DNA from 4 places in the Comamonas sp. AG1104 genome. Region 4 is predicted to be linked to each of the others. Evidence: predicted binding sites of a transcription regulator. Region 4 holds the regulator's gene; each other region holds the start of a gene.

Region 1 (7,970 bases), 130 kb from region 4:
TCCGCAAGTACTTTCCGAGCCAGGTCGTGCAGGTCATGCAGCGCGATGCCATGGAGCGTCTGAATCTGCGCGAGCTGCTGCTGCAGCCCGAAATGCTGGAGAACGTGCAGCCCGATGTGCATCTGGTGGCGGACCTGATTTCGCTGGGCTCGGTGATTCCGCAGAACACCAAGGCCACGGCGCGGCTGGTGGTGCGCAAGGTGGTGGACGAGCTGATGAAAAAGCTCGAGGAGCCCATGCGCAGTGCCGTGGCCGGGGCACTGGACCGCAGCCAGCGCAACCGACGCCCGCGCCATGCAGAAATCGATTGGAATCGCACCATACGCGCCAACCTGCGCCATTGGCAGCCCGAATACAAGACCATTGTTCCAGAGACGCTGATTGGCTATGGACGCAAGGCGCGCCGCCCGCAGCGCGAGGTGATCCTGTGTATTGACCAGAGCGGCTCCATGGCTAACTCGGTGGTCTACTCCAGCATCTTCGGTGCTGTGATGGCCAGTCTGCCGGCCGTGGCCACCAAGCTGGTGGTGTTTGATACGGCCGTGGTCGACCTGACGGAAAAACTCGACGATCCCGTCGATGTGCTGTTTGGCGTGCAATTGGGCGGCGGCACCGATATTAACGGTGCGGTCGGCTATTGCCAGGGGCTGATCAGCGAGCCGCGCAACAGCATTCTGGTGCTAATCTCCGACCTCTACGAAGGCGGTGTGGAGTCGGGCCTGCTGCGCCGCGCCAACGAGCTGGTGGAAGCGGGCGTGCAGTTCATCACGCTGCTGGCGCTCAGCGACGAGGGAGCTCCTGCCTATGACGCGGAACTGGCGGCCAAGCTGGCGGCACTGGGCGTGCCCTCGTTTGCCTGCACCCCCGATGCCTTTCCGCAGCTCATGGCCGCGGCCATCCGCCGCGACGATGTGGCCGCCTGGGCGGCGACACAGGGCTTCAAGACCAGCAAATAAGAAGACTTCCCGACGAAGGCTGCTTGTTGGGGCTCAGTCCGGCAGATCGATACCAAGCCTGGCCAGCCTGGCGGCCATCACATCGCGGCGGCGCGCGGCCTTGGCTGCGGTTTCGCTGACCGTTGCAATGGTCTTGGGACCTTTGCCCGCTGCGGCCTTGACCAGTTCCGCCTTCTTGGCGGCCTCTGCGGCAAGTTTGCGGTAGCTGGCAATCAGTTCGGCATGAGCGATGGCTTGAGTCACAGGGTTTCCGTTCGATGAGGGTGCTCATTGTCGCTGCAAAGTCCGAGCCACGCCGATCGCACAGCTGATTGGAAATTTCCTGTCGCAGTCTCTGCATGGTTTGCAGGCATGATGGCGACTTTGTAAACCACCAGGAGAAGCGATGGCAGGTGCCGGCCTTTTGATGTTGCTAGACGATATTGCTAGCTTGCTGGACGACGTGGCCTTGATGACCAAGACTGCCGCAGGCAAGAGCACAGCGATTCTCGACGATGTGGCCACCCAGACCAAGGTGGCGGTGCAGAAGACGGCCGGCGTGCTGGGCGACGATCTGGCCCTCAACGCCGAGCAGGTCACGGGTGTCAAGGCCAACCGGGAACTGCCCGTGGTCTGGGCTGTGGCCAAGGGCTCGTTGATGAATAAGGCTATTTTGGTGCCCGCAGCGCTGTTGATCAGCGCATTTGTGCCCTGGCTGATCACGCCTTTGCTGATGGTGGGGGGCGCGTTTCTGTGCTTCGAAGGCGTGGAGAAGATCCTGGATCTGTTTCACAAGCACCAAAAGCATGATGCGCATGAGGCCGTGGTGGATGCCGAGGAGGCTGCCCATAAAGGTGTTGCACCGTCATCGGTGCGTGCCGCGCGTGAAAAGCAGATGGACCCGATGGAGTACGAAAAGCAGAAGGTCAAGGGTGCCGTGCGTACAGACTTTATTCTGTCGGCCGAAATCATGGCGATCGCGCTGGGTACGGTAGCCACCAAGCCCATCTGGGAGCAGGCTGCGGTGCTGATCGCCGTGGCTCTGGGCATCACCGTGTTCGTCTACGGACTGGTGGCCGGCATTGTGCGCATGGATGATGTGGGCGGCTGGCTGATGGCCAAGAGCAGCAGCGCTGCCAACGCCATGGGCCGTGGTCTGATTGCTTTTACCCCGTGGCTGATGCGCGGGCTGTCCATCGTGGGCACGGCTGCCATGTTCATGGTGGGCGGTAGCTTGCTGGTGCACGGCATAAAGCCTGTCGAACATTGGATAGAGCAGGTGATTGTGCCCACGGGCGGTATTGTTGCAGCGCTGGGGCCGGTGTTGGTGCATGTGCTGGTTGGGGCCGTCATTGGCGGTGCGGTTGTGGTGTGCATGGAGTTGTGGCACAAGCTGCGACCAGCCAGGTTGGCTCATCCGAGTTGACGACTACCATCACTGCTGACGCACATTTTTGCGCTTCATCAGTGTCTTGGGCGGACGTGGCCGATGGGCAACGTCCGCTTTTTTCTTTGCGGTGTTGGTGTGCGGGTTGACCTGGGACAAACCCGTGTGGCAGTGGCTTTGCTTCAATGGATGCCAAGGGATGCAAAGCATTGCACTCACCCAATTCATCAAGGAAAGAACCCATGAAAAAGACTCTGATCGCGATTGCTGCTGTTGCCAGCGCCCTGACGGCCGGTACCGCTTTTGCCCAATCTTCGTTTGACGGCTCCAGCCCTTGGCAAGTTCGCGTGCGCGCTCTGCATCTGGACAGCGACAACGGTGGCGCTGCCGGAGACGCAGGCGTGAGCATCAACAACAAGTGGATGCCTGAGCTGGACGTGTCCTACTTCTTCACGCCCAACATCGCGGCAGAGCTGGTGCTGACCTATCCTCAAAAGCATGATGTGCGCCTGAATGGCGGCAAGATCGGTTCGCTCAAGCATCTGCCCCCCACCTTGCTGGCGCAGTACCACTTCACCAACTTCGGGGCCTTCAAGCCCTATGTGGGGGCCGGCGTGAACTACACACGCTTCTCGAACGTGGACATCCTGGATGGTGCCGTGACCGTGAAGAAGAACAGCTTTGGCGGCGCGCTGCAGGTCGGCTTCGACTATGCGCTGGACAAGAACTGGTCGCTGAACTTCGACATCAAGAAGGTTTATCTGGGTACCAAGGTCACAGGTGCAGGCGTGTTTGAAAACACCAAGTTCAAGGTTGACCCATGGTTGGTGGGTGTGGGCGTGGGCTATCGCTTCTGATAGCTTCACGGCAAAGAGTGTTCTTGTCTGCGGCCTTCTTCCCGCAGGCGAGGCACGCACCGCAGGCTCTGTGGTGCATCGGAGTCAGAAGGTCGGCATGGCCTGATGATTTCGGAGGCTAGGGTGTATGTTTAGATCGGTATTCCGCCTGCGCGGGGTACCGATTTTTTTTGCTGATTTCTTTGACCAGTATTGACTTTGTCAGCATTGCTGCATGCGCATGCAGTAAAAGGATCGCTGGCTTCAGTCCTACTTCTGCCGATTGCCGGCCGCGCTAGGCTGAGGGTCTAAAGCAGGCTTGGCAGTGATGGCGCGGGCAATGGCTGCATCGCGCGATCGGCTCATCAGGAGGATCAGCATGCGCGCGACACCGGACAGGCAGGCAGCATCGATAGAGTTTGCATCACGCGCAGGGCGCATTCCATTGCCTCTGGCGTCCTCGTTGAGACCTCCACCGCTTCAGGGCGAGAGTAGCCCCTTCATGGACGCGTATACCTCCCCGACGCATCTGCGCTATGAACTGGCGCAGGGGCTGATGCAGCGGCAGGCGCAGATTTCCCCCAAGTTCCTATATGACGCGCATGGCTGCGACCTGTTTGAGCAGATAACCGAGCTGCCCGAGTACTACCCCACAAGAACCGAGGCTGCCATCATGGCCCGCTACGACCTGGAGATCGCCCGGGCCATGGCGGGTTGCCAGGTGTTGATAGAGCTGGGAGCGGGCAATTGCGAAAAAGTGCGACGCCTGTGCCGCAGCGTGGGGCCGCAGCAGTTTCTGGGAGTGGATATTGCGGTCGAGTTTCTGCAGGCCGCTGTGGCCAGGCTGGAGCATGACTTCCCGCGACTTACGGCTCGTGCAGTTGCGGCGGATTTCACGGGAGACTGGCATTTGCCGTCAGGCGTGCCACAGACGCGGCGTGAGCTGTTCTATCCAGGCTCCTCGATCGGCAACTTCGATACGCGACAGGCTTTGCATATGCTCAGACATATGCATTCACTTCTGGGTGGCGACGGCGGGCTGCTGATTGGCATTGATCTGCCCAAGCCGGTACCGGTTCTGATAGCCGCTTACGACGATGAGCAGGGCGTCACAGCCGAATTCAATCTCAATGTGCTCAATCATGTGAACCGTCTGCTTGGCAGTGATTTCAATCTTCAGGACTGGGCGCATGAGGCGCGCTTCGACAGCCGGACATCGCGGATAGAGATGCATTTGCGCGCCCGTCGCCCCGTCATGGTGTGCTGGCCTCAGGGCCTGCGCTATTTTTCTCAGGGCGAGACCATTCATACGGAGAACAGCTACAAATACCCGCTGCCCGATTTCCTCTCCATGCTGGCTTGCGCGGGATTTGCCGAACCCAGGGTCTGGACCGATGAGCAGCAATGGTTTGCCGTCATTCATGCCCATGCCTGAAACCATGGCGCGGCCATTTTTCATGGCACCTGCTGCCAGGGACTGGATAGTGCTGGCGCAGGAGTTCGAGCGGGTGAGGGCCTGCACACAAAAGCTGGCTGCCCCCTTGTCTGCAGAAGACGCCTGCGTGCAATCCATGCCGGACGCCAGTCCTGCCAAATGGCATCTGGCCCATACCAGCTGGTTCTTCGAAACCTTTGTACTGGCCGTGCACCAGCCAGGGCATCAGGCTTTTGACGGCAGCTTTCGCATGCTGTTCAACTCCTATTACCAGCAGGTGGGTGCACGCCATCCCAGAGCCCAGCGGGGGTTGCTGACCAGACCGGCTCTGGCGCAGATCATGGCCTATCGCGCTGCGGTGGATGAGCAAATGCTGGCGCTGATGGCCGATATGAAAGAGAAAAGCCCGACGACGCAGCAGGCCGTTGCTCAGCTCGTCGCATTGGGCTTGCAGCACGAGCAGCAGCATCAGGAGTTGATGCTCACCGATATCAAGCATTTGCTTTCTTGTCACCCGCTCTGGCCTGCTTATGCGTCAGATGGGGTAGCAGAGGAGAATTTCGTGCAGGCCTATGCTGATCTCACATGGCTGCCACTTGAGGCGGGCATCTACAGCATAGGTCATGGCGGCGGCAGCTTTGCGTTTGACAATGAAATGCCCAGGCACAGCGTCTATGTGCAAGCTGCGCAGATTGCATCGAGGCCCGTGAACAATGGCGAGTTTCTGCGCTTTGTGCTGGATGGCGGCTACAGTCAGCCGCAATGGTGGCTGGCCGAAGGCTGGGACTGGTGCCAGGCCCAGCAACTGAGCCACCCCTGGTACTGGAGGCAAGCTGAAGATGGTGCGGGAGATGCGGGCTGGCAGGAGTTCAGCCTGTATGGCGTGACGGCTCTGCGTGCGCTGAGGCCTGCCTGCCATATCTCCTATTTCGAGGCTGATGCCTATGCGCGCTGGGCCGGTGCGCGCTTGCCGACGGAGATGGAGTGGGAGGTGGCAATGGGTGCGCATGACTGGCCTGTGTCCTCGTCAGTGGGTCATGTCAGCCTGCATCCTGAAGTCTCAGGCGCTCATCATGGAGTGGCAACTGGCCAGGTCTGGGAGTGGACGCATTCGTCCTATGCCGCCTACCCGGGCTTTCGCGTGGCCGAGGGTGCCGTGGGTGAGTACAACGGCAAGTTCATGGTCAATCAGTATGTGCTGCGCGGAGGCTCCTGTCTCACGCCTGCCGGCCATGCGCGGCTGACTTATCGCAACTTCTTTCCCGCAACGGCTCGCTGGCAGATGACGGGGCTGCGCCTGGCGCGCGATGCCTGAAGTCGCGCGCCGGGATCCCAGTCCGCTTCAGACCTGCTCCAGCGCCTGGTTCAGATCGGCCAGCAGATCGTCAATATGTTCGATGCCCACGGACAGGCGCACCATGCCTTCGGTGACGCCGGCCTTGGCCAGCTCGTCGGCGTCCAATTGGCGATGCGTGGTGGAGGCAGGGTGGGTGGCCAGCGACTTGGCATCGCCGATATTGACCAGGCGGGTGAATAGCTGCAAGGCGTCCAGGAAGCGTGCACCGGCCGCACGGCCTTCGCTGCCTATGAGGCTGAAGGAGAGAATGCCGGAGGCGCGGCCGCCAGACTGCTTTTGCACGATGGCGTGGTCGGGGTGGTCCTTGAGTCCGGCATAGCGCACCCACTCCACTTTGGGGTGTTTTTGCAGGGTTTCGGCAATCTTCTGCGTGTTTTCGCAGATGCGGTCCATACGCAGGGCCAGCGTTTCGATGCCTTGCAGAATCTGGAAGGCGTTCTGAGGTGAGATGGCAGCGCCCATGTTGCGCAGCGGCACGACGCGGGCGCGGCCTATGAATGCGGCCGCGCCAAGGGCCTCGGTATAGACAACGCCGTGGTAGCTGACGTCGGGTTCGTTCAGGCGCTTGAAGCGGGCCTTGTGCTCCGCCCAGGGGAACTTGCCGCTGTCCACGATCGCCCCGCCAACGCTGGTGCCGTGGCCGCCCAGGTATTTGGTCAGCGAATGCACGACGATGTCTGCGCCATGCTCGAAGGGGCGCAGCAGATAGGGAGAGGGCACGGTGTTGTCAACGATCAGCGGCACGCCATGCTGGTGGGCCACATCGGCCAGCGCACGGATATCGGTCACATTGCCCAGCGGGTTGCCGATGGACTCAATGAATACTGCCTTGGTCCTGGCGTCGATCAGCTTGCCGAAGCTGGCCGGATCGCGTGGATCGGCAAAGCGCACCTCGATGCCTTGCTGCGGGAAGGTGTGGGCAAACAGGTTGTATGTGCCCCCATACAGCGTGCTGGCAGACACGATGTTGTCGCCCGCTTCAGCCAGAGTCTGGATGGCGGCAGTGATGGCAGCCATGCCCGATGCCAAGGCCAGTGCGGCAATGCCGCCTTCGAGCGCTGCGACGCGCTTTTCCAGCACGTCGGTGGTGGGGTTCATGATGCGCGTGTAGATATTGCCCGGGACCTTCAGATCAAACAGATCGGCGCCATGCTGGGCGCTGTCAAACGCGTAGGCCACCGTCTGATAGATGGGCACGGCCACAGCCTTGGTGGTGGGGTCTGGTGAATAGCCGGCATGTACGGCGAGTGTCTCTATGCGCATGTGTGTGTCTCTTTGGCAAGTTATTCGAACGCCACAGCCAGAGCTTTGGCGTCATTGATTATGGGCAGGACGCTGACTCAGGCGAACGACCTAATGGCTATGTGCTTATGCCAGAGTGAAAGCGAGCGCTGTACTGGAATATTGGAGATACTTCTCGCCGGAGAATGGATGACGTTGAATTCACAGTTTCCTGCGCGGAGAACCTAAATTGGGCCAGCCTGCAGATTTGTACTTTGCCTTGATTGCGCCGGCTTGCGTGGTGTTGTTCGGGTTTGCCTTGTTGGCTTGCTGGTATGTGCAGCGCCGACAGCCGCGCGCGCTGTTTCTGCTCTGGCTGGTGGGCGGTTATGTGCTGCTCGCGACGGCTCTGGCCGCGCAAAGCCTGATGAGCAATGCCCAGCTGAGCCATTTCGCCCTGATGACGGCATGCCTGTATTTGCTGGGAACCTGGTCACTGGCGCAGGGCATGTCCTTGCGGCTGGGGTCGGAAGGGGCAAGCGTGCCCGGCGGCCTGTTGATCGTGGTCGTCACCCTGTCCCTGCTGTTCTATTTTTCCCGGGTCGAGAACAATTTATGGATCCGAGTGCAGTGCCTGGCTCTGGCCATGGCCTTGCAGCTGACCCTGGCCATGCCGGCATTTCTCAAGGCCGATTCGTCAAAGGACTGGCTTGAGCGTGGTGTGCGCTGGGCCTATGGGCTCAACGTCTGCAATGCCTTGTTCCGGCCGGCGGCCGTCAGTCTGTTGCCTGTGCATGAA
Region 2 (7,970 bases), on a different contig from region 4:
AGGCGACGGTGATGAGGCGGCCTTTGCCTGGGAAGACCGAGCAACCGAACTGCGTCCGCCTGTGGATATCGGCGGGCCGCATGATTTTCTGACCGAAATCCACCGCCAGGGCGAAGCGTTTATCCACACCCTGGGCGAACGCCTGACCCGGGGAGCTGCCTTTTTCATCGATTACGGCTTTGGCGAGAGCGAGTACTACCACGAGCAGCGCCATATGGGGACCCTGGTCTGCCACTACCAGCATCAGGTGGACAATGACCCTCTGGTGCTGGTCGGCCTCAAGGACATCACGGCCCACGTCAATTTCACGGGAACGGCCGTGGCGGCCCAGGATGCGGGCTTCGACGTGCTGGGCTATACCAATCAGGCGCACTTTCTCATCAACTGCGGACTTGCGCCCAAGCTAGATGCGGTCGGCATCAAGGCCCGCTCCATGGCCTCCAAGCTGGTCATGGAGCACGAGATGGGTGAGCTGTTCAAGGTCGTTGCCCTGTCCAAGGGCGTGGAGCCCTGGACGCCGCAGGGCTTTGTGCAGGGCGACCGCACGCACCGTCTATAGCGGCTATAGCGTCTGCGTGCCCGCCGAGCTCACTGCTTTTCGAGCTTGGCGGCCTGGATGATGCTGCCCCAGTGCTTGTACTCGGTGCGCGTGAAGTCGCGGAACGCGCTTGAGCCGAGCAGGCGGGGTTCGCCGCCCAGGGCCGCGACGCGGGCCTTGAACTCTGGGCTGCTGGCCACCTTGAGCGTGGCCGTTTCCAGGCGCTGGACCACGGCGCGTGGTGTCCCCTTGGGCGCAAGCACGCCGTTCCAGGTGGCCGTGACAAAGGACGGGAAGCCGCTTTCCCTCATGGTCGGGACCTGGGGCAGCTGCGGCAGGCGCTCGGCGGAGGTCACGGCCAGCGCCTTGAGCTTGCCGCCCTGGATGAAGGGCAGCGCCGGCGTGATGTTCTCGAAGATGAAGTCGATCTGGCCGCCGATCAGATCGGTCAGGGCCGGAGCGCTGCCCTTGTAGGGCGCGTGAACCAGGTCCAGCTTGGCGGCGCTCTTGAGCAGCTCGCCCGACAGATGCACGGTGGAGCCCATGCCCGGCGAGCCATAGCTCATCCCGGCGCGGCGCTCGCGCGCGTAGCTCACCAGCTCGGCCACCGATTTGACCGGCGTTTTCGACTCGTTGACCACCAGCACATTGGGAATTGAGGTCACCAGAGCAACGTACTCGAAATCGTCCAGGCTTTTCTCGCTGAGATTGCGGTACAGGCTGGGATTGATGGCCTGCGTGCCCGCCGTACCGAACAGCAGGGTGTAGCCGTCATTGGCGGCGGCTGCGACGCGGCTGGCACCGATGGCACCGTTGGCGCCGGGGACGTTCTCCACCACGACGGGCTGGCCCAGCGCCTCGGCCAGACCCTGGCCGACCAGGCGCGCCACGACATCGGTATTGCCGCCGGGCGAGAAGGGAACGACCAGCTTGAGCGGGCGATTGGGGAAGCTGTCGGCAGATGCAGGCAGGGCCAGGCTGGCGCCTAGCAGCGCTGCGGTCAGGAGAAACTGTTTGCGTGAAAAGGTCTGGGGCACGGTATGTCTCGTCGTTTGTAGTTGGAGGGCCGCGACGGCAGACGCACGGGCCCGGACTCTGCATGGCGCAGGGCTTGGACATCATGGGCAGAGGGGGGAATTGAGGTCAATCAATCTTTGGGAAGCATGTCATGCATAAACGGAATGGCTGCCTGACAGCATGGGCGCGCAGGCCGTCAGGACAGTGCGCCCCTATACTTGCGTTCTCATGATTCGCTGGTTGATCGTCATTTTTCTGGCCCTGTTGCTCGTCAACGGGCTGCACGGCTGGCTGCAGCGCATAGGGCTGGGGCGTCTGCCCGGCGACTTCCGCTTTCGCCTGTTCGGCAAGGAGTTCTTCCTGCCGGTGGCCAGCACGGTGCTGCTCAGCGTAGTGGCCGCGCTGATTGCCCGCTTTGTGAAGCTCTGAGATCGCAGCCACGCTCTGACGCTGGCCGACTTGAATCTGCAGGCTTTGGCTGCACATACGGGCCTGAGCCCGAGCAGTGCCTGCTGGCATCGTCAGACATTGCCAAAGAAAGCAAGACTTGCGCAAAGCGGGTTCAGGCAAGGCGCCTGTCTCAGGAGGCGGGCCGTTGTCGCATTCTTGTTTGCGTGAATCCCAGAAAGGTTGCCCCGTGTCCGAATCCCTGCACTACGTCTGCCCTCATTGCCACACCACCAATCGCATCGCCAAAGAGCAACTGGGTAATCAGCCCGATTGCGGCAGCTGCCACCAGCCGCTGGTGACGGGCGAGCCCGTGGCCCTGGACAACGACAGCTTTGCCCGGCACACCGGTCGCAGCCAGTTGCCGGTGGTCGTGGATTTCTGGGCCCCCTGGTGCGGCCCCTGCCGCATGATGGCGCCGGCCTTTGCCCAGGCGGCGCAGCAGCTGGCGGGGCAGGCGCAGCTGGCCAAGCTCGATACCGAGGCTTATCCGCAGGCTGCAGCACCCTTTGGCATCCGCAGCATTCCGACCATGGTGATCTTCAAGGAAGGCCGGGAACTGGCACGCATCTCCGGGGCGCTGCCTGCAGCGGAGATCGTGCGCTGGGTGCGATCGGTGAGCTGAGCGGCGGATTTTCGCGCTCCCGGCTGCATCACCAGGGCATGGCCTGCGGTGACACGGCCGGGGCGCCAGCCTGGTTCAGGCGGCGATGTCCAGCACCACGCGGCCTTCGATCTTGCCTTCGTGCATGCGGGCAAAGATGTCGTTGATGTTTTCCAGCTTGTCGGTGGATACGGTGGCCTTGACCTTGCCCTGAGCTGCAAAGTCCAGCGACTCCTGCAGGTCCAGGCGCGTGCCGACGATGGAGCCGCGTACCGTGATGCCCTTGAGCACCATGGAGAAGATCGGCAGCGGAAAGTCGCCGGGCGGCAGGCCGTTGAGCGAAATCGTGCCGCCGCGACGCACCATGCCCAGCGCCTGCTCGAAAGCCTTGGGCGACACGGCCGTGACCAGCACGCCATGGGCGCCTTCAATCTCTCTTTGCAGATAGGCCGCCGGATCGGTGGTCCTGGCGTTGACAGTGACGGTTGCGCCCAGCTGACGCGCCAGAGCGAGTTTGCTGTCGTCGATGTCGACCGCCGCGACGTTGAAGCCCATGGCCTTGGCATATTGCACGGCCATATGTCCCAGGCCGCCGATGCCGGAAATCACCACCCAGTCACCGGGCTTGGCATCGGTGACTTTCAGCCCCTTGTACACCGTGACCCCGGCGCAGAGCACGGGAGCGACGTCGATAAAGCTCACGTTCGATGGCAGATGGCCCACATAGTTGGGATCGGCCAGTGCGTAGTCGGCAAAGCCGCCGTTGACCGAATAGCCGGTATTGGTCTGAGATTCGCACAAGGTCTCCCAGCCGCCTATGCAGTGGCGGCAGAAGCCGCAGGCGCTGTGCAGCCAGGGCACGCCCACGCGATCGCCTTCCTTGACATGCTTGACGTTCTTGCCCACTGCAGCCACATAGCCCACGCCCTCGTGGCCGGGAATGAAGGGCGGATGAGGCTTGACAGGCCAGTCGCCTTCGGCAGCATGCAGATCGGTGTGGCAGACGCCGGAAGCCGCGATCTTGACCAGGATCTGATCGTCTGTCGGTCGGGGCACCGGCATTTCTTCAATCGTGAGCGGCTTCCCGAAGGAGCGCACCACGGCGGCTTTCATGGTCTGGGGTAAGGACATCAGAGCACCTCCTTGAAGTAGAAGGCAAGGCCCAGACCTGTAGGCCGGACACTTGCCTGTCAAAGAACCATGCCGGTATGGCATGGGGGTTGCAGCGGGTTTCGTGATCCGCTGCATGGCCCGGGCGGAGCGAACCGCCGCAGCCGTCTCGTACTGTGCAATGGCTGCAGCATACCTTCTTTGACTTAACTCAAGCGGTGCCCATCCCTACCCCGTTGGCCTCGGCGCGCGGACTGCTAGGCGCCGCCTTCCAGATAGGAAGCAATCGCCTGCTCGCGCGCCTTGCTCACTGCGTCGCCAATGGCCTTGCCTTTGAGGCCGCGCTGCGCTGCCGCCTGGGCAACGGGGGCGGTTTCCACGGCCAGAGCCGCCGTCAGGGCATTGCCCAGGCGCTGGCGCTGCGGGTAGGCCGCCTCTTCAAAGCCCAGACGTCCGCGTGCGTCGCATTCGCAGGCCAGCAAGGCTTCCTCGAAGCGCTGGGGCTTGCGGATGGCATCGCAGCGCTCCAGCAGGCGCAGCAGGGCGGCGGCATTGAGCTCGTGGCTGCGATGGATGTTGCCATGCTCGCGTGCCACGACCTCGGCCAGCTCCTTGCAGTCGTTGGGCACGCGCCAGCGCTCGCAGACCTGCAGCAGCAGGCGGGCGCTGCGCTGTTCGTGGCCGATATGGCGGGGCAGTACATCGGCCGGCGTGGTGCCTTTGCCGAAGTCATGGCACAGGCAGGCAAAGCGCACGGACAGCGGTGTCTGCAAGCGGGCCGACATGTCCAGCACCATCATGGCATGCACGCCGCAATCGATCTCGGGGTGGTACTCGGCGCGCTGGGGCACGCCCCAGAGCTTGTCGAGTTCGGGCAACAGCCGGGCCAGAGCTCCGCATTCGCGCAGGATGTTGAACATGCGCGAGGGCTGGGCCTCCATCAGGCCGCGGCTGATTTCCTGCCACACGCGCTCGGGCACCAGGGCATCGACCTCGCCGGCCGCCACCATCTCGTGCATGAGTTCCATGGTCTCGGGTGCGACGGAGAAATCGGTGAAGCGCGCCGCAAAGCGGGCCAGACGCAGAATGCGTACCGGGTCTTCGCGGAAGGCATCGGTCACATGGCGCAGCACGCGATCCTTCAGATCCTGCTGGCCGCGATAGGGATCCACCAGGTCTTCGAGGTCGCCGTTGCCTGTCCAGTCTGCGGGAGCAGCGATGGAGTTGATGGTGAGATCGCGCCGCGCCAGGTCTTCTTCCAGCGTCACATCGGCGGCGGTGTGGACCACAAAGCCGCGATAGCCCATGCCGTTCTTGCGCTCGGTGCGCGCCAGCGCATATTCCTCATGGGTCTGGGGGTGCAGAAACACCGGAAAGTCGCGCCCCACGGGCACGAAGCCGCGCGCGCTCATCTGCTCCGGCGTGGCGCCAACCACCACCCAGTCCGTATCGTTGACGGGCAGGCCCAGCAATGCATCGCGCACTGCGCCGCCTACCTTGAAAACCTTGAATTCACTCATGCTGCAATGGTAGTGGCTGCGAGCCGGCGTGCAGATACCGCGATTGCGGGATTGCGGACTCAGCGCTGCTGGCGATAAGGCTCTTCGAACTGCAGAAAATCCTGCTCGGCCAGAGCCGCCTGAATCCATTCCTGGGTGGCGGGCAGCTGGGTGATGCGCTGTATATAGGCGCGTACCGGGGCCGAGGTCGGCAGGCCGTAGCTGTTGATGCGCATGCACACCGGCGCAAAAAAGGCATCGGCAATGCTGAAGTGGCCAAACAGCATGGGGCCGCTGGCGATGCTCAGCAGCGGGGTCCAGAGTTCTTCGAGCTGCTGGACATCGCTGCGCAGATCGGCATGCTCGGCCCAGAGCCGGGCACCGGTCTCCTGCAACTGGGCTTCGATATTCATGGGGCAGAGGCTGCGCAGTGCACCGAAGCCGCTGTGCATCTGTGCCACCAGGCTGCGCGCACGGGCGCGCTGGGCCACGGTCTGCGGCCATAGATGCTTTTCCGGGAAACGCTCGGCCAGATATTCGCAGATGGCCAGGCTGTCCCAGATGACCAGCCCCTCATCGACCAGCAGTGGCACCTTGCCGGTGGGGGCGAGTGCCAGCGCCTGCAGCTTGAAGCTGGAGTCGGGCGCAAAGCTGTCAAAGCGCAGTGTGAGCTCTTCGAAGCTGATGCCGCTTTGGCGCATCAGCACCCAGGGGCGCATGGACCAGGATGAGTAATTCTTGTTGCCGATATAGAGCTTCATGGCGGACTCCTGTGTGATTTGCCGAGCAGCTTATCAAGCTTGGGGCGGGCGGTCTGTGTGTTTTGATTCCACAGTCATGCCGGGGCGCTGCGGCTGATGATGTAATTGGCACCACTATGGCAAATACTTCCACTTCTTCTGCAAACCTGGCCGCGCATGTGGCAGGGGCTGGTCACCACAAGGGCGCGCTGGTGCTGTTCTCGGGTGGCCAGGACTCGACCACCTGCCTGGCTCAGGCCCTGGCCATGTTCGAGCGTGTGGAGACGCTGGGCTTTGACTACGGCCAGCGCCACAGTGTGGAGATGCAGGTGCGCGCAGGCGTGCGCGAGCAGCTGGCTGAGCGCTTTCCCCAGTGGGCGCCGCGTCTGGGCGAGGACCATGTGCTGTCGCTCGATGTGCTCAAGCAGATCGGCGGCTCGTCCCTGACCGAGGACGTGGCTTTTGCCATGCAGGCCGACGGCCTGCCCAACACCTTTGTGCCGGGCCGCAACCTGCTGTTTCTGACGCTGGCCGGTGCGCTGGCCTATCGGCGCGGCCTGACGGTGATCGTCACCGGCGTCTGCGAGACCGATTATTCGGGCTACCCCGATTGCCGCGACGACACCATGAAGGCCCAGCAACTGGCACTGAACCTGGGCCTGGAGCGCCGGCTGCGCATCGATACGCCGCTGATGTGGCTGGACAAGGCCCAGACCTGGCAGCTGGCCCATGATCTGGGCGGCAGCGAGCTGGTGGAGCTGATTCGCACCGAGACCCATACCTGCTACCAGGGCACGCGCGATGTGCTGCACGAATGGGGCTATGGCTGCGGCAGCTGCCCAGCCTGCGAGCTGCGTGCATCGGGCTGGCGCAACTGGCGCGCCAGTCAGTCTAAAACTTGAAATTGATAGCTGCTTGCGCTTGATAAAAAAGGACTTCAGACTGATAAAGCTCTGAAGTCCTTTGATTGAATACGGTAAATGCTCCTTCATAAGGAGCATTTTTTTGACGAACCCGATCAGGCGCTGGGCCGCGTGGCGATCTGCCCAGCCTGGATCTGCGCCGTCATCTGGCTGAGCCAGGTCTGGCTTTCCGGGCGCTCGAACAGAAAATCCCAGATGGCATCGTGCTGGCGCGGTGTCAGGCCGAGCGCGCCATGGCGGCGCATATGGGCTTGCAGCCGCTGCAGCTCTGGCGCAGTCAGCGGCAGCTGCATCACGGTCAGCGGAGGGCGCGGGCGGTAGCGGCGCTGGGGAATGTTCTTGCGGGGACGACTCATGGCAAAGCAATCAATGCGATTCAAAGTTTAGACAGGCCAGACCACGCCGTTGTCATTGAGGATGGCATCCAGCGGCAGGTCATGGGCCTCGGGCTGGAAGTCATCGACATAGCCATTGGTATAGCCCAGACCGACGGTGAACGGGCGCGGGCTCAGCTCGGCCAGCGTGCGGTCATAGAAGCCGCCGCCATAGCCCAGGCGGTAGCCGCCGGCCGCGTAGCCTACACAGGGGACAAACAGCAGCGTGGGCACCAGCAGTTCGGTATCCTTGGGCTTGGGAATGCCATAGGCGTCCTCCTCCATCGGGCAACCGGGGTACCAGGCGTGAAAACTCAGCGTCTTGCGCTGTTTGTCTATCACCGGCAGCCCGATTCTGCGCCTTTGTGGAGTACCCTGTAGCTCGCCGTCTTCCTTCCAGCGATGCAGGGCTGGCAGCGGATCGAACTCTGCCTTGATGGGCCAGTAGGCACCAATCACGGTATCGGGCCGCTCCATCAGCCAAAAGCGCATCACCTGCTGCAGCGCATCGGCGCGTTGCAGGCGATCTGGAAGGTTGAGGCGCAGTTCAATCAACTTGCGGCGTAACGCTGCTTTGTCCATCGGATAATTTCCTCCATGCACTGGCTGAAGATTTTGACACCGCTTTGTGCGGCATCCCTGCTGACTGTAGCTGCTCCGTTTGCGCAGGCACAGAACCCGGGCGATGCCGTGTTGCTGGACATGCAAAAAGCATTCC
Region 3 (7,970 bases), 140 kb from region 4:
GCCAGCCGATCAGGCCTACTGCCAGTCCGTGGGCGGCGATCCCAATATCTTCTACTACCACTCGCATTGGGAACTGAGCGAGGACCAGGCCCTTGTCATTCATATCGACAAGGTGCCGGAATGCTCGTTCTGGAATCTGCAGATCAATAACTACTGGCTGGAGTCTTTGGACTACCGCTACCACCAGATCTGCATCAACAAGCATCAGGCGCAGTACGACGAGAGCGGCGGCGTCACTCTGGTGCTCAGTGAAAAAGACCCCGGCCTTGCCAACTGGCTACAGACAGCCGGTCTACGCCAGGGAACCATGTGCCTGCGCTGGGTTGGCGCCAAGGAGCAGTGCCACCCCACCACCAAAGTTATCTCGATAGACCAGTTGCTGGAGACTGTATGAATACCCCTGTGACACCCCAAACTCTGCACGTCGAAGAACTGCTGCATGCTGCACGTGAGCGTGCCCCAGGCCTCAAAGATTTTGGCAACGACAACTACCGGCAAGCGCTGGAAGTTCTGACGCGCGCCCTGAACACCGAGGCCAAGCTGTCAGCAACCGGCATTGTCATGATGCGCGAGAGACTTGTGGGTCAGTTGGCCAATCGCCTGCTCATGGAGGACTATCTCCAGCGCTTCCCAGAAATCTCGAAGATCGAGATCGAAGACCCCTTGGTTATAGTGGGCCTGCCGCGCACCGGCACCACCATGCTGCAACGAACACTGGCCGTAGACCCGCGCTTTTACTCTGTTGCCTGGTGGGAGACCCGCTACCCTGCACCACTGACCGGAGAAGGCCCGCAGGACTGCGAAAAACGCATCACCATGGCCAAAGCAGAGGTCGCTCAAACGATTGAGGCGATTCCCCAGATTCTGTCCATCCACCCCATGAGCGCCACGCTGTGCGACGAGGAATTCATGCTCATGGAGCATTCCTTTCTCTGCGCCATGGACGCTTACGCTGATGTGCCCAGCTACACCACCTGGCTCGATCAGCAGGATCAGCGCCCCGTTTACACCCAGCTCAAGAAGATGCTGCAGTTTCTGCAATGGCAAAAGAGCCAGCGCGGCGAGGCGCAGGGCCAGCGCTGGCTGCTCAAAGCCCCGCAGCATCTGCACACTTTGGAAATTCTGCTGTCCGTCTTTCCCCAGGCTCAGGTCATTCTGACCCATCGCGAGCCAGCGCAGACCATCCCGTCCATGGCCAGCATGGCGCATACGCTGTGGCAGATCTACAGCGACCAGCCCGACCCAAGCGCTGCAGGCCGCCAGTGGAACAGCCGCATGGCGCGTGGTATTCACCACACCATGCAGGTGCGCGAGCAGCAGGACAGCCGGCGCTTTCTGGATATCCACTTCTTGGACACCGTGGCCAAGCCCATGCAGGTGCTGGAGGCTGTCTATCAGTTCGCCCAGATGCCCTTCACCGAGAAAGCCCGCACCGATGCGCAGCAATGGCTTTCCAGCAATGGCCGTGAAAAACGTGCGGGACATGACTACAGCCTGGAGACCTTTGGCCTGAGCGAGCAGCAGATGCAACGCGACTACGCGCTGTATCGAGCCAGGCATCTGCAAAGCCAAAGCTAAGAGGTGGCGGCAGCTAAAAAATCATGTTCAGTCCGCGGCGCCCCGAGCGGTATTCGGCTGACAGCTGGCGCCAGTTCCTCATTGGCAGTGCTGATGGCTTCCATGACTCCCAAGGGGATGAAGAACTGTTGCGCCTGCGGCAGCAATACATGTCCGAATCCGAGGACCTCATCATGGACTTCAGCAGCCCGGACTGCATCATCCGCAGCTTTTATCAAGTCGGCACCCAAGACCGGCTCATCACAAAAGGAGACAAGACATATGTTGGACTTAGAAGCCATTGAGCTAATCAAACAGCTCAAGGCGCGCTACTTTCGCGCCATCGACACCTGCAATCTGGAGTTGCTGAGGGGCATGCTGACATCAGACATCAAGCTGGCTTTCAAAAGCCCTGCTTATGAATTCCACCTGGAGGGCATAGACAAGGCGCTGGACTTCTACAGAACCTCCTTCACCAAAACCCGCCTGGCCATGCACAACGGCCACACGCCGGAGATCGAGGTCATGGGAGAGGAAGCTACTGCGCTCTGGTATCTGAACTACGTCTTCATCAACCTCGAAGAGAAAACGCATATGCATGGCGGTGCGATCTATGAAGACCGTTATGTCAAGCGCGATGGCCGCTGGTGGATTGCAGAGACGGGCTACAAGACCTTGCTTGAAACCGTTGAGCCACTGAGCGAGCAGTTGCAGATCACCTCCAAGCCCATCAACTGAAGCGACATCCAAGATGACCAAAGCTGCCAACCTCGTCACTTCCATCAAGGTGGAAATCAATGCGCCCGCCAGCGTGGTCTGGGAAGTGCTTGCGGATCTGGAAAACTATCACCTCTGGAATCGCTTCTGCCCCGACATCCGCTGTGGGCTCAAGCTCAATGACCTCGTCGAGATGAAAACCCGCCACCCGCTGACGGGAGAAGTCTGGCCTGTCAATGAATACTTGGTCGCATTTGAGCCCGAGCAACTGCTGTCCTGGGAACAGCGCCCCGTGCCCGAAAACAAGGACGCAGCGCGCCGTGATCAATACATAGAGGCAATTGACGCCAACCGCTGCACCTACTTCACCACCGACCAGTTCCTGGGTCTGAACGCCGACACCATCATGCGCGAGCATGGTGCCTGGGTAAAGATCGCCTTTGACCAGGTCGCTGAGGATGTCAAGCACCGCGCGGAAGAGCTGCACTTTGCCCGCACCCGGGCTGCATTCTGAGAAAACCCCAGACTATAAATCCAAGGAGACCCATATGCTTCTGAAAGACAAAGTCATCATCATCTCTGGCATCGGCCCCGGCATGGGCATCAAGCTCGCCCTGCGTGCGGCGGAGTATCAGGCCAAAGCCGTGGTGCTGGCAGCCCGCACGCAGTCCATGCTGGATGAGACAGAGCAAGCGATTCGCGATGCCGGCCACTCCTGCGAGACGCTCAAGGTGTCCACCGATATCTCGCAGCCCGAGCAGTGCCAGCGGCTTGCAGAGCTAACCATCGCCAAGTTCGGCCGCATTGATGCATTGATCAACTCGGCCTATGCCCACGGGAGCTGGGGATCTTCTAGCAACTCCTCCATGGATGACTGGCGCAAGGTCATGGAAGTCAATCTCTACGGTTCCATGAACATGACCCAGGCCGTGGTGCCACAGATGAAAAAGCAAAAAGACGGCAGCATTGTGATGATCAACACCATGGCAACGCGCCGCCCCAATCAGCTCGAAGCCGGTTACGCCGTATCCAAAGGCGCGCTCAAGACCGCTGTGCAATATCTGGCAGAAGACCTTGGCCCCTTCGGCATCCGTGTCAACAGCACCTACAACGGCTGGATGTGGGGCGCACCGGTCAAAGGCTATTTCCAGGCGGAAGCCAAGCGCCAGGGCGTGCCCATGGAATCGCTGGTCAATGTGATTGCCCAGCAGATTCCCCTGCGCAACGAGATTCCCGACGATGCCGATTGCGCCTCTGCCGCGCTGTATCTGGCCAGCGACTATGCGCGCGTGGTGACCGGCGCCCAACTGGACGTCAGTGGCGGCCATTACCTGCCTCACTAAACTCCAGAGGAGAACCGCATGCAAACTCTTCTGGATATTGAAGAAATCAAACAGCTCAAGGCACGCTACTTTCGCGGCATCGACACCTGCAATCTGGAGCTTCTGAAAACCGTTCTGGCCGATGATGTCCATATCCGCTTCGACAGCCCGACTTACCAGTATGAGATCAATGGCATCGATGAAGCCATGATCTTCTACCGCAATGCCTTCACCCATAGGCGCTTTGGTATGCACAACGGGCACACACCGGAAATCCAGGTCAACGGTGACGCGGCCACCGGCATCTGGTACCTCAATGACCTGTTCATCAATCTGGATGAGCAGACCATACTCACCGGCAGTGCACTGTACGAGGACTGCTATACCAGGGTCGCCGGCCAGTGGCGGGTGCAGCGCACGGGCTACAAGCGACTGCTGGAGATGATTGAGCCCCTGAGCAGTGGTTGCCGCATCACATCGCAACCTATTACGAGCAGCTTATAGGTGACACCAGGATTGCGATTGGACTCTCCCTGAGCAGGTAGACAAGCCTAGGGGTAGTCCAATGCAGGTTGATGGACGAGCAGATGCAGAGCTTCGCTCATAAATACTTTGCTCCTATAAAGCGCTTTTGTGGAGCGCTTTTTGGTTCGACGCACATCGTGCTCGGTACGGCGATGCTTCGAGCTTGCACAAATCCAGGTTGAATTCGCATGAGTCTCGTTGTCATTCATTGCCTGGCTGAAAGGAGCGCGTCTTGAATGCCGCGAGGTCCTGCGCTGCATTGAGCCACTGAATCCACGGTCTGCAGCAATTTCTTGTGCAGGCTTGGCTTTCCGGCGATTTCCATCACTGAATGCGGCCATACGAAACCTCGATTACCACTCTATGGCGGACAGGTGATCCAGTGACGGTTTTCAAGCAAGCAGCAGACGGCGGCTATCGGTTTCAGGTCCGGTGCCACTTCTCAACTTCAACGGATCAGTGCGAGATTGAGGCGCAAATTCAGTTTGCAGAGGGCTGTTCCAAGCTGCGCTTGAGTCAGCCAGCTATTTAGTCAACACCCGAGGCATCTCCTTGAATGTCAATTGACTTAATGAAATCTGAATGAAGGAATTGATGTAATGCAACGAATCGAGAAGAACCTTGTTGCAAGTCAATTTTGTAGGTAATCTCGTGGCAAAGTTCGTTATCGGATCTCTATCGCCAAATCACGGATGCTCAGGCATCCAAGCCAAGGGGGATTGCTAATGACAGAACCTCAGCCTGAATCGACTCGTACCGAGGAGTTGCGTAGCTTCGCATTTCTCGCAGTTGTTATGGCACCTATATTGGCCGTTGTACTGATTGCGTCTTACGGCTTTGCGATCTGGTTTTATCAGATGATCATCGGTGGCCCTCCACATGCATGAAGAATCTGAGCCCATTGAAACTCATACCGACTTGCATATCACCAGCCTGGTTGTGCATGTGCTTCCTCAAGCATTGGCACAAGTAGCTGCTGGCATCGTCACGATCAAAGGCGCCCAAATACATGGAAGTCATCCGGCCGGCAAGTTGGTGGTGACCTTGGAAGCGCCCCATGCAAGGGAAATACTTGATTGCGTGTCTCAGATTGAGCTGCTCGATGGCGTAATCAACGCATCCCTGGTTTATCAGCATGTTGAGAACTGGCAGTCGCTAAACCAAGAGGTAACACATGACTAGCACTAGGCGTGATTTTGTCCGTCAATCTGCGGCCGCAGCCGCAGGTGCCGTTGCAGGCATACCCATAGAAGCTCTGTCCCAGGATGCAGGTGCAATGGCCGCCGATCTGAAGTGGTCCAAGGCGCCATGCCGCTTTTGCGGTACAGGTTGCGGCGTCATGGTGGCCGTCAAGGACAACCGCGTGGTGGCCACTCAGGGTGACCCTGAGGCCGAGGTCAACCGGGGGTTGAACTGCGTCAAGGGTTACTTCCTGTCCAAGATCATGTATGGAGGGGACCGTCTGACAAAGCCGCTGCTGCGCATGAAGAATGGTCGCTACGCCAAGGATGGCGAGTTCCAGCAGGTTTCCTGGGATACGGCCTTCGACGTCATGGCAGAGCAGTTCAAAAAGACGCTCAAGGCCAAGGGGGCCGACGCAGTGGGCATGTTCGGCTCCGGCCAATGGACGGTATGGGAGGGCTATGCAGCCTCCAAGCTGTTCAAGGCGGGCTTTCGCACCAATAACATTGATCCCAATGCACGCCACTGCATGGCCTCGGCAGTTGCCGGCTTCATGCGCACCTTTGGCATGGACGAGCCCATGGGTTGCTATGACGACATCGAGGCCGCGACTGCCTTTGTGCTCTGGGGCTCGAACATGGCGGAAATGCATCCGGTGCTGTGGACTCGCGTGACCGACAGGCGCCTGTCCACACCAGGCGTGAAGGTGGCCGTGCTGTCCACCTTCGAGCACCGCTCGTATGAGTTGGCGGATATGTCTCTGACCTTCAAGCCTCAGACCGATCTGGCCATACTCAATTACATCGCCAACCACATCATCACCACGGGCAGGGTCAACAAGGACTTCGTCTCCAAGCACTGCAATTTCAAGCTCGGCAACACCGATATCGGCTACGGGCTGCGTCCCGAGCACCCTCTGCAGAAGGCGGCCAAGAACGCCAAGGATCCCAACGGTGCCAAGTCCATCAACTATGAGGAATACGCCAAGTTCGTATCCACCTATACGCTCGAGTACACAACCAAGCTCACGGGTGTACCGGCCAACCGCCTCAAGGCCCTTGCCGAACTCTATGCAGACCCCAACAGCAAGGTGGTGTCGTTCTGGACCATGGGTTTCAACCAGCACACGCGCGGTGTCTGGGCCAACAACATGGTCTACAACATTCACTTGCTGCTGGGCAAGATCGCCACACCCGGCAACAGCCCGTTCTCACTGACGGGACAGCCGTCGGCCTGTGGAACGGCGCGTGAGGTGGGCACCTTCTCGCATCGCCTGCCTGCGGACATGGTGGTGACGAACCCGGAACATCGCAAGACTGCGGAAACCATCTGGAAGCTGCCCGAAGGCACGATTCCCCCCAAACCCGGCTACCACGCAGTGGAACAAAACCGTGCGCTCAAGGACGGCAGGCTCAACGCCTACTGGGTGATGGTCAACAACAATATTCAGGCGGGTGCCAACCTGGCTCAGGAAGGCTATCCGGGCTACCGCAATCCCGACAATTTCGTGGTGGTCTCCGATGTCTATCCCACAGTCACGGCTGTGGCCGCCGACCTGATCTTGCCGTCGGCCATGTGGGTCGAGAAGGAAGGCGCCTACGGCAATGCAGAGCGCCGCACCCACTTTTGGCACCAGTTGGTCAAGGCTCCTGGTGAGGCGCGCTCCGACCTGTGGCAATTGATGGAGTTTTCCAAGCGCTTCAAGGTCGAGGAAGTCTGGCCCGAGGAACTGCTGGTCAAGAAACCGCAGTTGCGCGGCAAGACCCTGTTCGAGGTGCTGTACCGCAACGGAAACGTGGACAAGTTTCCCTTGGCCGATATGGATCCAGCCTATGAGAACGAGGAAGCCAAGGCCTTTGGCTTCTACCCGCAAAAAGGTCTGTTCGAGGAATACGCCTCGTTCGGACGTGGCCACGGCCACGATCTGGCACCGTTCGACCAATATCACAAGGTACGCGGCATGCGCTGGCCCGTGGTCAACGGCAAGGAAACCCTCTGGCGCTACCGCGAAGGCTCGGACCCCTATGTGAAGGCCGGTACGGGCTACCAGTTCTACGGAAATATCGACGGCAAAGCCAACATCTTTGCCTTGCCCTATGAACCACCAGCGGAGGCTCCAGACAAGGATTATCCGTTCTGGCTTTCCACGGGCCGAGTGCTTGAGCACTGGCACTCAGGATCCATGACCCGGCGCGTACCCGAGCTGCATCGTGCCGTGCCTAACGCACTGTGCTACATGCATCCTGATGACGCCAAGGCGCTGGGCGTGCGCCGCGGCAGCGAAGTGGAGCTGTCCTCGCGGCGTGGCTCCATGCGCACGCGCGTCGAGACCCGCGGCCGCAACAAGCCACCGCGCGGGTTGGTCTACGTCCCCTGGTTCGACGCCAGCCAGCTGATCAACAAGGTGACGCTGGATGCTACCGACCCGATTTCGTTGCAGACGGACTTCAAGAAGTGCGCTGTGAAGGTCACCAAGGTTTGACGAAAGAGAGGTTGACCATGAACTTCGTCCGCAAATTCGTCCGTCTTGTGGGCATGCTGCTCATGCTCAATATAGGTATGGCCTGGACGCCATCCGCTATCGCGGAGACCTTTTATGACTCGGCGCGCGGCCCTACGCCCATCATGCAGGCGACCAAGCCACCAGTGCTTGGCAATGCCGTCAAC
Region 4 (7,970 bases):
AGCGCTACACACAAGATAAGACATTATTCCGCAGTTCCATGACTGCTCAACCATGACTAGGGTCTGTTGGGATGCAAACAGCATCAACAAGCCCCTCTTGTGTGACTTATCGGCACCAAAGGCTGGGTTTGTAGACCAGGTCCATCCACAAAGCCCAACTCGCAACACCAATCAGCATCAGACCTGCGACTCTAGTGCCCCACCTGGCCCGCAATGCATTGACATGTGACTGCCCCAATTGCCACAGCCAGGGTCCCGCCAGCAGCCACACTGCGCCGCCGACTGCAAAGGCTGCCATGGACAAAGCACCTTGCCAGGCACCGCCACTCAAGGCTGCCACCAATACCGCCGAATACAGCAAACCACAAGGCATCAGTGCCCAGGCAAAGCCGGCGGCCAGACTTCCGCCCGGCGCAGTGACCCAGGGCTGAACCCTGGCCCAGACGGAACGCCCCGCCCGCTCCAGCCAGGCTGGTTGCCGCGCCTGCACCACCATGGCCAGTCCCCAGGCCATTACCGCCACATGCATCAGCGTCCAAAGTCTCTGCAATGCCGTTGTCTGACTGGTCAGCCAGGCCAGACTTTCCATGGCCACGGCCGCAATCCCGCCCAGCAGGGCATAGGCAGCGATGCGGCCCAGATGAAACAGGCTAGTACGCAGCCACTGGCGTTTTTGCAGGCCGTGCACGGCAATGGGCTGCCCGCCACCGATGGGCTTCGCTGCTGTGACCACACTGCAGGGGGCAGCGCACATCACAAGACAATGGGGCCCACCCACGAGCCCCATGATCAAAGCAGTCCAGACCAGCGAAAACAACATGCGCTAGATGATGCGTGAAAAGCGGGCGCGGTTCCGGTCGGCCTGCAAATATCGGTCAAACAGCATGGCTACTCCGCGCACAAAAAACCAGCCCAGGCCGGTGACCTTGAAGCCCTCGACGGACAGTTCGACCAAGCCGTTGCGCTGCATCTCCGCCAGCGCATCGAGCTCCGCAGCGAAGTACTCGCGGAAATTGATGAGCCAGGCCTGCTCCATGGGTTCATACAGGACGGAGCCCTGGCACATGATGGACATGATGACGGCTCTGCGTACCAGATCGTCACGCGAAAGCGCCAATCCGCGCTGCACGGGCAGCACGCCACCATCGACGGCGTCGTAATACTCTTCAAGAGTCTTGACGTTCTGACTGTAGGTCGCGCCCACCTTGCCGATAGCCGATACGCCCAGTGCAATCAGATCGCAATCAGGCTGGGTGCTGTAGCCCTGAAAGTTGCGATGCAAGCGCCCCTGACGCTTGGCAATGGCCAGAGAGTCGTCAGGCAGTGCAAAGTGGTCCATGCCTACATAGACATAGCCGCCATTCATGAACGCATCGATTGCGCCGGAGAGCATGTTCAGCTTGTCCTGTCCCATGGGCAGGTCTGCCGATTCGATCCGCCTTTGCGGTTTGAAGCGCTCGGGCAGATGCGCATAGGCATACAGCGCAATGCGATCGGGGCGCAGCTCATTGACCTGTGCCAGCGTGCGCGCAAAAGACTCGGGCGTCTGTCTGGGAAGACCGTAGATCAGGTCCACATTGATGGAGACAAAGCCCAGGCGGCGCGCCTCGGCCACCAACGCAAAGACTTGCTCGGCGGGCTGCTCGCGGTGCACCGCTTTCTGCACCGCGGGATCAAAGTCCTGCACGCCAAAGCTCAGTCGATTGAACCCCATGTCCTTGAGAGCTCTCAGCCGCTCGTTGCTGACGGTGCGCGGATCGACCTCGATGGAGTACTCGCCCGCCGGATCCAGCTTGAAATGCTCACGCATCAAGACCATCAGTTGCTGCAACTCGGCATCGCTGAAGAAGGTCGGTGTGCCTCCACCCAGATGCAGCTGGCTTACGAGCTGGCCTTTGCCGCAATGCTCGGTATGCATGGCCAGCTCTCGACTCAGGTAGTCCAGATACTCGGCAGCCTTTTCATGATGCTTGGTCACGATCTTGTTGCAGGCGCAGTAATAGCAAAGCGACTCACAGAACGGCACATGCACATAAACGGACAGGGGCAAAGCGCGCGAGCCGGAATGCGTCTTGCGCTGCTTTAGTGCCAGTATGTAGTCGTCTGCACCAAAAGCCTCAACAAAACGGTCGGCTGTTGGGAACGATGTGTAGCGTGGGCCGGGGATATCAAAGCGGCTCAGCAACTCAGGCGTGACTGCGGTCATAACTGGGAGTTAGGGTGCGCCCACACACTGTATGGAGCATATTTCAATGGAAATCAGATCCTGAAAATCATGCCCAAAATAGGCAAAAGCGCATGTTTTTGAACGAATATAGGCAATGTGCCCCAAGGCAATCACCCTGTCCTTGATGAAAATCAAGAGACTTCAAGGCAAGTGCTGCGACAATTTGATCCATCTCATCTTCAACCACGAGGTCAATGACCAGCGCGACTCTCCACTCTGTGCCTGTCTGCGCGGTTGCAAAAAGCCCATGAATCTTCAGACCATCAAAGCATCCTGCTCCAACTGCAATCTGCGTGAACTGTGCATGCCCATGGGCCTGGACGATGAACAAATGGAGCGCATTGACGAGATTGTGGCCACGCGCCGCAAAATCAAGCGCGGCGGGCTGCTGTTTCGCAATGGCGAAGAGTTCACTTCCCTGTATGCCATTCGAACCGGCTTCTTCAAGACCAGCGTGGCCACCGAAGACGGACGCGATCAGGTCACAGGCTTTCAGATGGCGGGCGAAATCATTGGTCTGGACGGCATCGTCAACGACCACCACACTTGCGATGCCGTGGCCCTTGAAGACGCCGAGGTCTGTGTCATGCCGTTTGACAAACTGGAGCAGCTCTCGCGCGAGGTCACGGCCCTGCAGAACCACGTGCACAAGGTCATGAGCCGCGAAATCGTGCGCGAGCATGGCGTGATGCTGCTGCTGGGCAGCATGCGCGCAGAAGAGCGCCTGGCGGCCTTTGTGCTGAACCTGGTCCAGCGTCTGTCGGCACGCGGCTTTTCGAAGTCGGAGCTGGTGCTGCGCATGACGCGTGAAGAAATCGGCAGCTATCTGGGCCTCAAGCTGGAAACCGTGAGTCGCACCTTCTCCAAGTTCGCCGAGGAAGGCATCATCGAAGTCAAGCAGCGCCACCTGCGCATTCTGGATACCGAGGCGCTCAAACGCATCGTCAACAGCCAGCAATGCCAGAGCTGAACCGAGTCAGCAGATGCACTCAAGACAAAGCCCGCGGACAGCGGGCTTTTTTGTCTGGGCGAATTACTCGGGCAGAGGCTCGGAAACAATGCCGCCATTGAGATCGCTGACGGAGCGCCCCAGCATCACCGTCATCGCACCTCCCATCAGGGTCACGACCCAGAAGGCAAAAAAAGCGACCGTATAGATGGCCTGGCGCGACCAGTCCAGAGGGGAGCCCAGCCAGTGCACATCCAGCGGGTCCACAAAGGCAAAAACCACCATCTCCATGATTGCCGCCGCCAGAAAGGCCGGCCAGACAATCCACATCCAGCGTCGAGCATCCATCCTGATTCTCCTTGGGCTGTGGGCTTGGTCATATTTTGCACAACAGTGGTGACCATTCATGCAGGACTGCGGGCATGCACCGTGGCGGGAAACCCTGAATTACTCTCTTTTCAGTAGCACCCTGCGCCTTCCTAATAACAAAAAACCATTTATTGCTGCATCAACGTTAGACAGAGCATGCGCAGCACGCTCTGATTTTGATATCGGGAACAAAAAAGGCCGCAAAAGCGACCTTGGCGGAGCAAGCGCCGGAGCGCTCAGCGATCCAGCGGATGATCCTTGGCTGGAGTGGCCGCATGATTGCGGCCGGTGACTGCAGGGGCCATGCTTTTTTCACTTTCGCTCAGGCGCTGGTTGATTTCCATGCCATGGCGGTAGTAGTCAGGGTCAATCACGGGATCGGGCCTGCTCAGTGCGATGTATGCGGTGACAAAGCCGGCAATCACCACGATCACAGGGCCGGCGATGATGAGCCAGACATGGGCAAACTTCCACCACGGCTTGCCGTCCTCGGGGTGGATGATCTTGGCCGTTTGCGAGACCTTGGCTTGTGCTGCCGACATGATGAAACCTCTTTCCAAAATTCTGGCCACCCAGGCACATATGGCAAGGTGGCATAGATTGCTGCCGATTGGCAGTGTCCTTGTCCGGCCTCCGTGATGGCCCACGAAGACCGGCAAGACCTGGCATTAACGCGGCACCAGGAATACCGTCTTCTCGGAAATACGCCCTGCTCCGGCAGTCACTGCATCCACATTGAAGTGTACGGGGTGCGAGCCGGGAGCTGCTGAGCCATACGGAATCTGCAGCCGCACCGCAATGCCGCGCGTCTCGGCAGGGCCAACGGTCACTTCCTGCTCGGATGCGACTTCCAGATTCTCCAGGCCCACGGCGCTGATACGGTAGTGCTGCTCGGACTCGGTGGCGTTCATGATCTGCAGACGGTAGACGTTCTCCAGCTTGCCTCCCGCCACGATGCGCGAAAGCGCAGCACGGTCGCGAATCACGTCGACCTTGAGCGGCTCGCGCAGCACCAGACTGGCGATCATGGCGGCGCTCAGGGCCACCAGCACGGCCGAGTAGATCAACACACGGGGGCGGAAAATGCGGCGGATCACCTGCACCTGCTTCCAGGCCTTGGCCACGGCATTCTGAGTGGTCAGCCGGATCAGGCCGCGCGGATACTCCATCTTGTCCATCACGGAGTTGCAGGCATCGATGCACAGACCGCAGCCAATGCACTCGTACTGCAGCCCTTTGCGGATATCGATGCCCACGGGGCAGACCTGAACGCAAAGCTTGCAATCTATGCAGTCCCCCAGACCCTGAGCCTTGTAGTCAACGTCCTTCTTGCGCGGACCACGAGCTTCGCCACGTTCGGCGTCGTAGCTGACGATCATGGTGTCCTTGTCGAACATGGCACTCTGAAAGCGTGCATAGGGACACATGTACTTGCAGACCTGCTCGCGCATATAGCCAGCATTGCCGTAGGTGGCGAAGCCGTAGAACGCCACCCAGAAAATCTGCCAGTTGCCCTGGAAGGCCATCAACTCCACACCCAATTCACGGATGGGCACGAAGTAGCCGACAAAGGTGAAGCCTGTCCAGAGAGACAGAACGATCCAGAGAAACTGCTTGAGCGACTTTTTCCAGATCTTCTCCAAAGTCCAGCCGTTCTTGTCGATACGCATGCGGGCACTGCGATCGCCTTCGACCTTGCTTTCGATCCACATGAAGATCTCGGTGTAGACCGTCTGCGGACAGGAGAAGCCACACCACAGACGCCCGGCCACGGCGGTAAACAGGAACAGCCCCAGCGCGCTGATGATCAGCAGCCCCGTCAGATAGATGAAGTCCTGCGGATACAGCACCAGTCCGAACAGATAGAAGCGCCGGGCTCCCAGATCGAACAACACCATCTGGCGCTCGCCCCACTGCAGCCAGGGCAGGCCGTAGAAGACGATCTGGGTCAGAAACACCATGGCCCAGCGCCACCGTGAGAACACGCCGCTAATAGAGCGTGAGTACACTTTTTGCTCGGAAGCGAACATCGGCACCAACTCAGGCCCGCCCTCGTGAGGCTCAGGCGTGATCGGTATGACTTTTCGGGGCTTTCCCTGATCGCACGGCATCGCAGTTCCTTAATATTTTTGTAATTACTGAAAATTGAAACGCGAAAAAGGCGGTGCCAGAGCACCGCCTTTTAAGAACGCATTACTTCTGGTTTTGCGTATTCGAAAGACTCCAGACATAGGAAGCCAACACGGCAATTTGAGCCTCCGTCAACTTCTCTTTCTGGGCAGGCATCTCATTGTGCTTGCCGTTGTTGACAATGTTGACGATTGCCGCCTCACCCCAGCCATGCAGCCAGATGTCATCGGTCAGGTTAGGCGCTCCCAGTGCAGGGTTGCCCTTGCCGTCCATGCCGTGACAAGCCGCACAGGCCACGAACTTGGACTTGCCTTGCGAAGCCTTGACGGCATCGTGAGGGCTGCCCGAAAGGCTCAGCACATAGTGCGCCACATTGCGCACATCTTCCGCCGAGCCCACGGCTGCCGCCATGGGCGGCATCATGCCGATACGGCCGTTGGTGATGGTCTCCCTGATCTTTTCGGGAGATCCACCATGCAACCAGTCACCGTCCGCCAGATTCGGGAAGGACTTGCTGCCGCGAGCGTCAGAGCCGTGGCATTGGGCACAGTTGTTCATGAACAGACGCTCGCCAATAGCCATGGCCTGAGGGTCCTTGGCCATTTCTTCGGTAGGCATGCTGGTGAACTTGGCATACAGGGGCTCCAGGTCCGCCTTGGCCTTGGCCATTTCCTTGTCGTAGGCGCCGGTCTGGCTCCAGTCCAGCTTGCCGCTGAAGCCACCCAGACCTGGGTAGACCACAAGATAGCCCAGGCTGAAAACCACGGTGATCACGAACAGACCCATCCACCACTTGGGCATGGGGTTGTTGAGTTCACGCAGGTCTTCGTCCCAGACGTGGCCCGTGGTGTTGTCGCCCGAGGGAACGACCTTCTTGCTGGCCACCAGAATCAGCAGCAGCAAGCAGCCAAAGATGCCGATCAGCGTAATCGCCGCGACATACACCGACCAGAAATTGTTAATGAAATCGCTCATGGGATGTTCTCGTTGTGGTGATCAGACTCAGTCTTCCAGGAATGGAACCTGAGCTGCCTCGTCAAAACGGGCCTGGTTGCGGCGGGCATACGCCCACCACCAGATGCCCACGAAACACGCCAGCGATGCCAGCGTGGCCACGATACGCATGGTGGTGATATCCATTTCCAGCCCTTTCTCTCTTACTTGACAGCGCGACCAAGGACCTGCAGATAGGCAATCACTGCCTCCATCTCTGTCTTGTCCTTGACCTCGGCCTGAGCACCGGCGATTTCCGCATCGGTGTACGGGACACCCACCTTGCGCAGCGCGCTCATGCGCGTTGCCACGGCCGTGTCTTCCACCTTGTTGGCTTCCAGCCAGGGGTAGGCAGGCATGTTGGACTCGGGCACCACGTCACGCGGGTTGTTCAGGTGGATGCGATGCCATTCGTCGCTGTACTTGCCGCCCACGCGATGCAGGTCGGGGCCGGTACGCTTGGAACCCCACTGGAAGGGGTGGTCGTACACGAACTCGCCAGCCACCGAGTAGTGGCCGTAGCGCATGGTCTCGGCGCGGAAGGGACGGATCATCTGCGAGTGGCAGTTGTAGCAACCCTCGCGCAGATAGACGTCGCGCCCCATCAGCTGCAACGGCGTGTAGGGCTTGAGACCCGCCACGGCTTCGGTCGTGGACTTCTGGAAGAACAGCGGCACGATTTCCACCAGGCCACCAATGGTCAGCACGAACAGCGTCAGCGCGATCAGCAAAAAGTTGCTGGTCTCGATCTTCTCGTGCGAAAAGCTCTTGGGAGCTGCGTTATTTTGATCAGACATTGCTTTTGCTCCTCAATGCTCAGGCGTGAGCCACCACGGCAGGCACTGCCACCTTGACGGAACGGCCGGCCACTGCGGTCTTCCAGGTGTTCCATGCCATCACCAGCATGCCGCCCAGATACAGCAGACCGCCAGTCACGCGAATCACATAGAAGGGATAGGTCGCCTTCACGCTTTCCACGAAGGTGTAGGTCAGCGTGCCGTCGGGGTTGACAGCGCGCCACATCAGGCCCTGCATCACACCGGCAATCCACATTGCGGCGATGTACAGCACGATGCCGATGGTCGCCATCCAGAAGTGCAGCTCGATTGCGGGCACGGAGTGCATCTTCTCGCGGCCGAACAGACGGGGGATCAGGTAGTACAGAGAGCCCATGGTGATCAGACCCACCCAGCCCAGCGCGCCGGAGTGCACGTGACCCACGGTCCAATCGGTGTAGTGGCTCAGCGCGTTCACGGTCTTGATGGCCATCATCGGGCCTTCGAAGGTGGACATGCCGTAGAA

The links. Region 4 encodes FNR, which switches genes on or off when oxygen is low (the NO sensors DNR and NnrR bind a similar motif). Its sites were predicted from a motif close to TTGATNNNNATCAA; they were not measured.
Region 1: the regulator FNR is predicted to act here: its motif matches at 2,468-2,481, upstream of DFO48_RS00730 (OmpW family protein).
Region 2: the regulator FNR is predicted to act here: its motif matches at 3,918-3,931, upstream of adhP (alcohol dehydrogenase AdhP).
Region 3: the regulator FNR is predicted to act here: its motif matches at 4,743-4,756, upstream of napE (periplasmic nitrate reductase, NapE protein).

What each region holds. Positions count from the first base shown of each region.
Region 1 is NZ_QQAS01000001.1:154,747-162,716, forward strand. It holds gene DFO48_RS00715 (VWA domain-containing protein) at 1-956, shown strand, start outside; gene DFO48_RS00720 (hypothetical protein) at 990-1,199, opposite strand; gene DFO48_RS00725 (DUF808 domain-containing protein) at 1,342-2,361, shown strand; gene DFO48_RS00730 (OmpW family protein) at 2,565-3,179, shown strand; gene egtD (L-histidine N(alpha)-methyltransferase) at 3,538-4,593, shown strand; gene egtB (ergothioneine biosynthesis protein EgtB) at 4,580-5,908, shown strand; gene DFO48_RS00745 (O-acetylhomoserine aminocarboxypropyltransferase/cysteine synthase family protein) at 5,936-7,213, opposite strand; gene DFO48_RS00750 (diguanylate cyclase) at 7,422-7,970, shown strand, end outside.
Region 2 is NZ_QQAS01000003.1:403,537-411,506, reverse strand. It holds gene DFO48_RS10385 (class I SAM-dependent methyltransferase) at 1-559, shown strand, start outside; gene DFO48_RS10380 (tripartite tricarboxylate transporter substrate binding protein) at 589-1,575, opposite strand; gene DFO48_RS10375 (DUF2905 domain-containing protein) at 1,784-1,984, shown strand; gene trxC (thioredoxin TrxC) at 2,193-2,627, shown strand; gene adhP (alcohol dehydrogenase AdhP) at 2,703-3,737, opposite strand; gene DFO48_RS10360 (multifunctional CCA addition/repair protein) at 3,974-5,236, opposite strand; gene DFO48_RS10355 (glutathione S-transferase family protein) at 5,296-5,976, opposite strand; gene queC (7-cyano-7-deazaguanine synthase QueC) at 6,093-6,857, shown strand; gene DFO48_RS10345 (hypothetical protein) at 6,974-7,234, opposite strand; gene DFO48_RS10340 (5-formyltetrahydrofolate cyclo-ligase) at 7,262-7,834, opposite strand; gene DFO48_RS10335 (lytic transglycosylase domain-containing protein) at 7,850-7,970, shown strand, end outside.
Region 3 is NZ_QQAS01000001.1:422,025-429,994, reverse strand. It holds gene DFO48_RS01955 (DUF1214 domain-containing protein) at 1-394, shown strand, start outside; gene DFO48_RS01950 (sulfotransferase) at 391-1,578, shown strand; gene DFO48_RS01945 (hypothetical protein) at 1,602-1,862, shown strand; gene DFO48_RS01940 (nuclear transport factor 2 family protein) at 1,840-2,295, shown strand; gene DFO48_RS01935 (SRPBCC domain-containing protein) at 2,309-2,788, shown strand; gene DFO48_RS01930 (SDR family oxidoreductase) at 2,823-3,617, shown strand; gene DFO48_RS01925 (nuclear transport factor 2 family protein) at 3,636-4,100, shown strand; gene napE (periplasmic nitrate reductase, NapE protein) at 4,847-5,008, shown strand; gene DFO48_RS01915 (chaperone NapD) at 5,001-5,303, shown strand; gene napA (periplasmic nitrate reductase subunit alpha) at 5,296-7,785, shown strand; gene DFO48_RS01905 (nitrate reductase cytochrome c-type subunit) at 7,803-7,970, shown strand, end outside.
Region 4 is NZ_QQAS01000001.1:280,821-288,790, reverse strand. It holds gene DFO48_RS01300 (sulfite exporter TauE/SafE family protein) at 107-820, opposite strand; gene hemN (oxygen-independent coproporphyrinogen III oxidase) at 824-2,206, opposite strand; gene fnr (fumarate/nitrate reduction transcriptional regulator Fnr) at 2,475-3,197, shown strand; gene DFO48_RS01285 (hypothetical protein) at 3,261-3,524, opposite strand; gene DFO48_RS01280 (FixH family protein) at 3,782-4,087, opposite strand; gene ccoG (cytochrome c oxidase accessory protein CcoG) at 4,214-5,656, opposite strand; gene ccoP (cytochrome-c oxidase, cbb3-type subunit III) at 5,739-6,650, opposite strand; gene DFO48_RS01265 (CcoQ/FixQ family Cbb3-type cytochrome c oxidase assembly chaperone) at 6,678-6,815, opposite strand; gene ccoO (cytochrome-c oxidase, cbb3-type subunit II) at 6,833-7,465, opposite strand; gene ccoN (cytochrome-c oxidase, cbb3-type subunit I) at 7,485-7,970, opposite strand, start outside.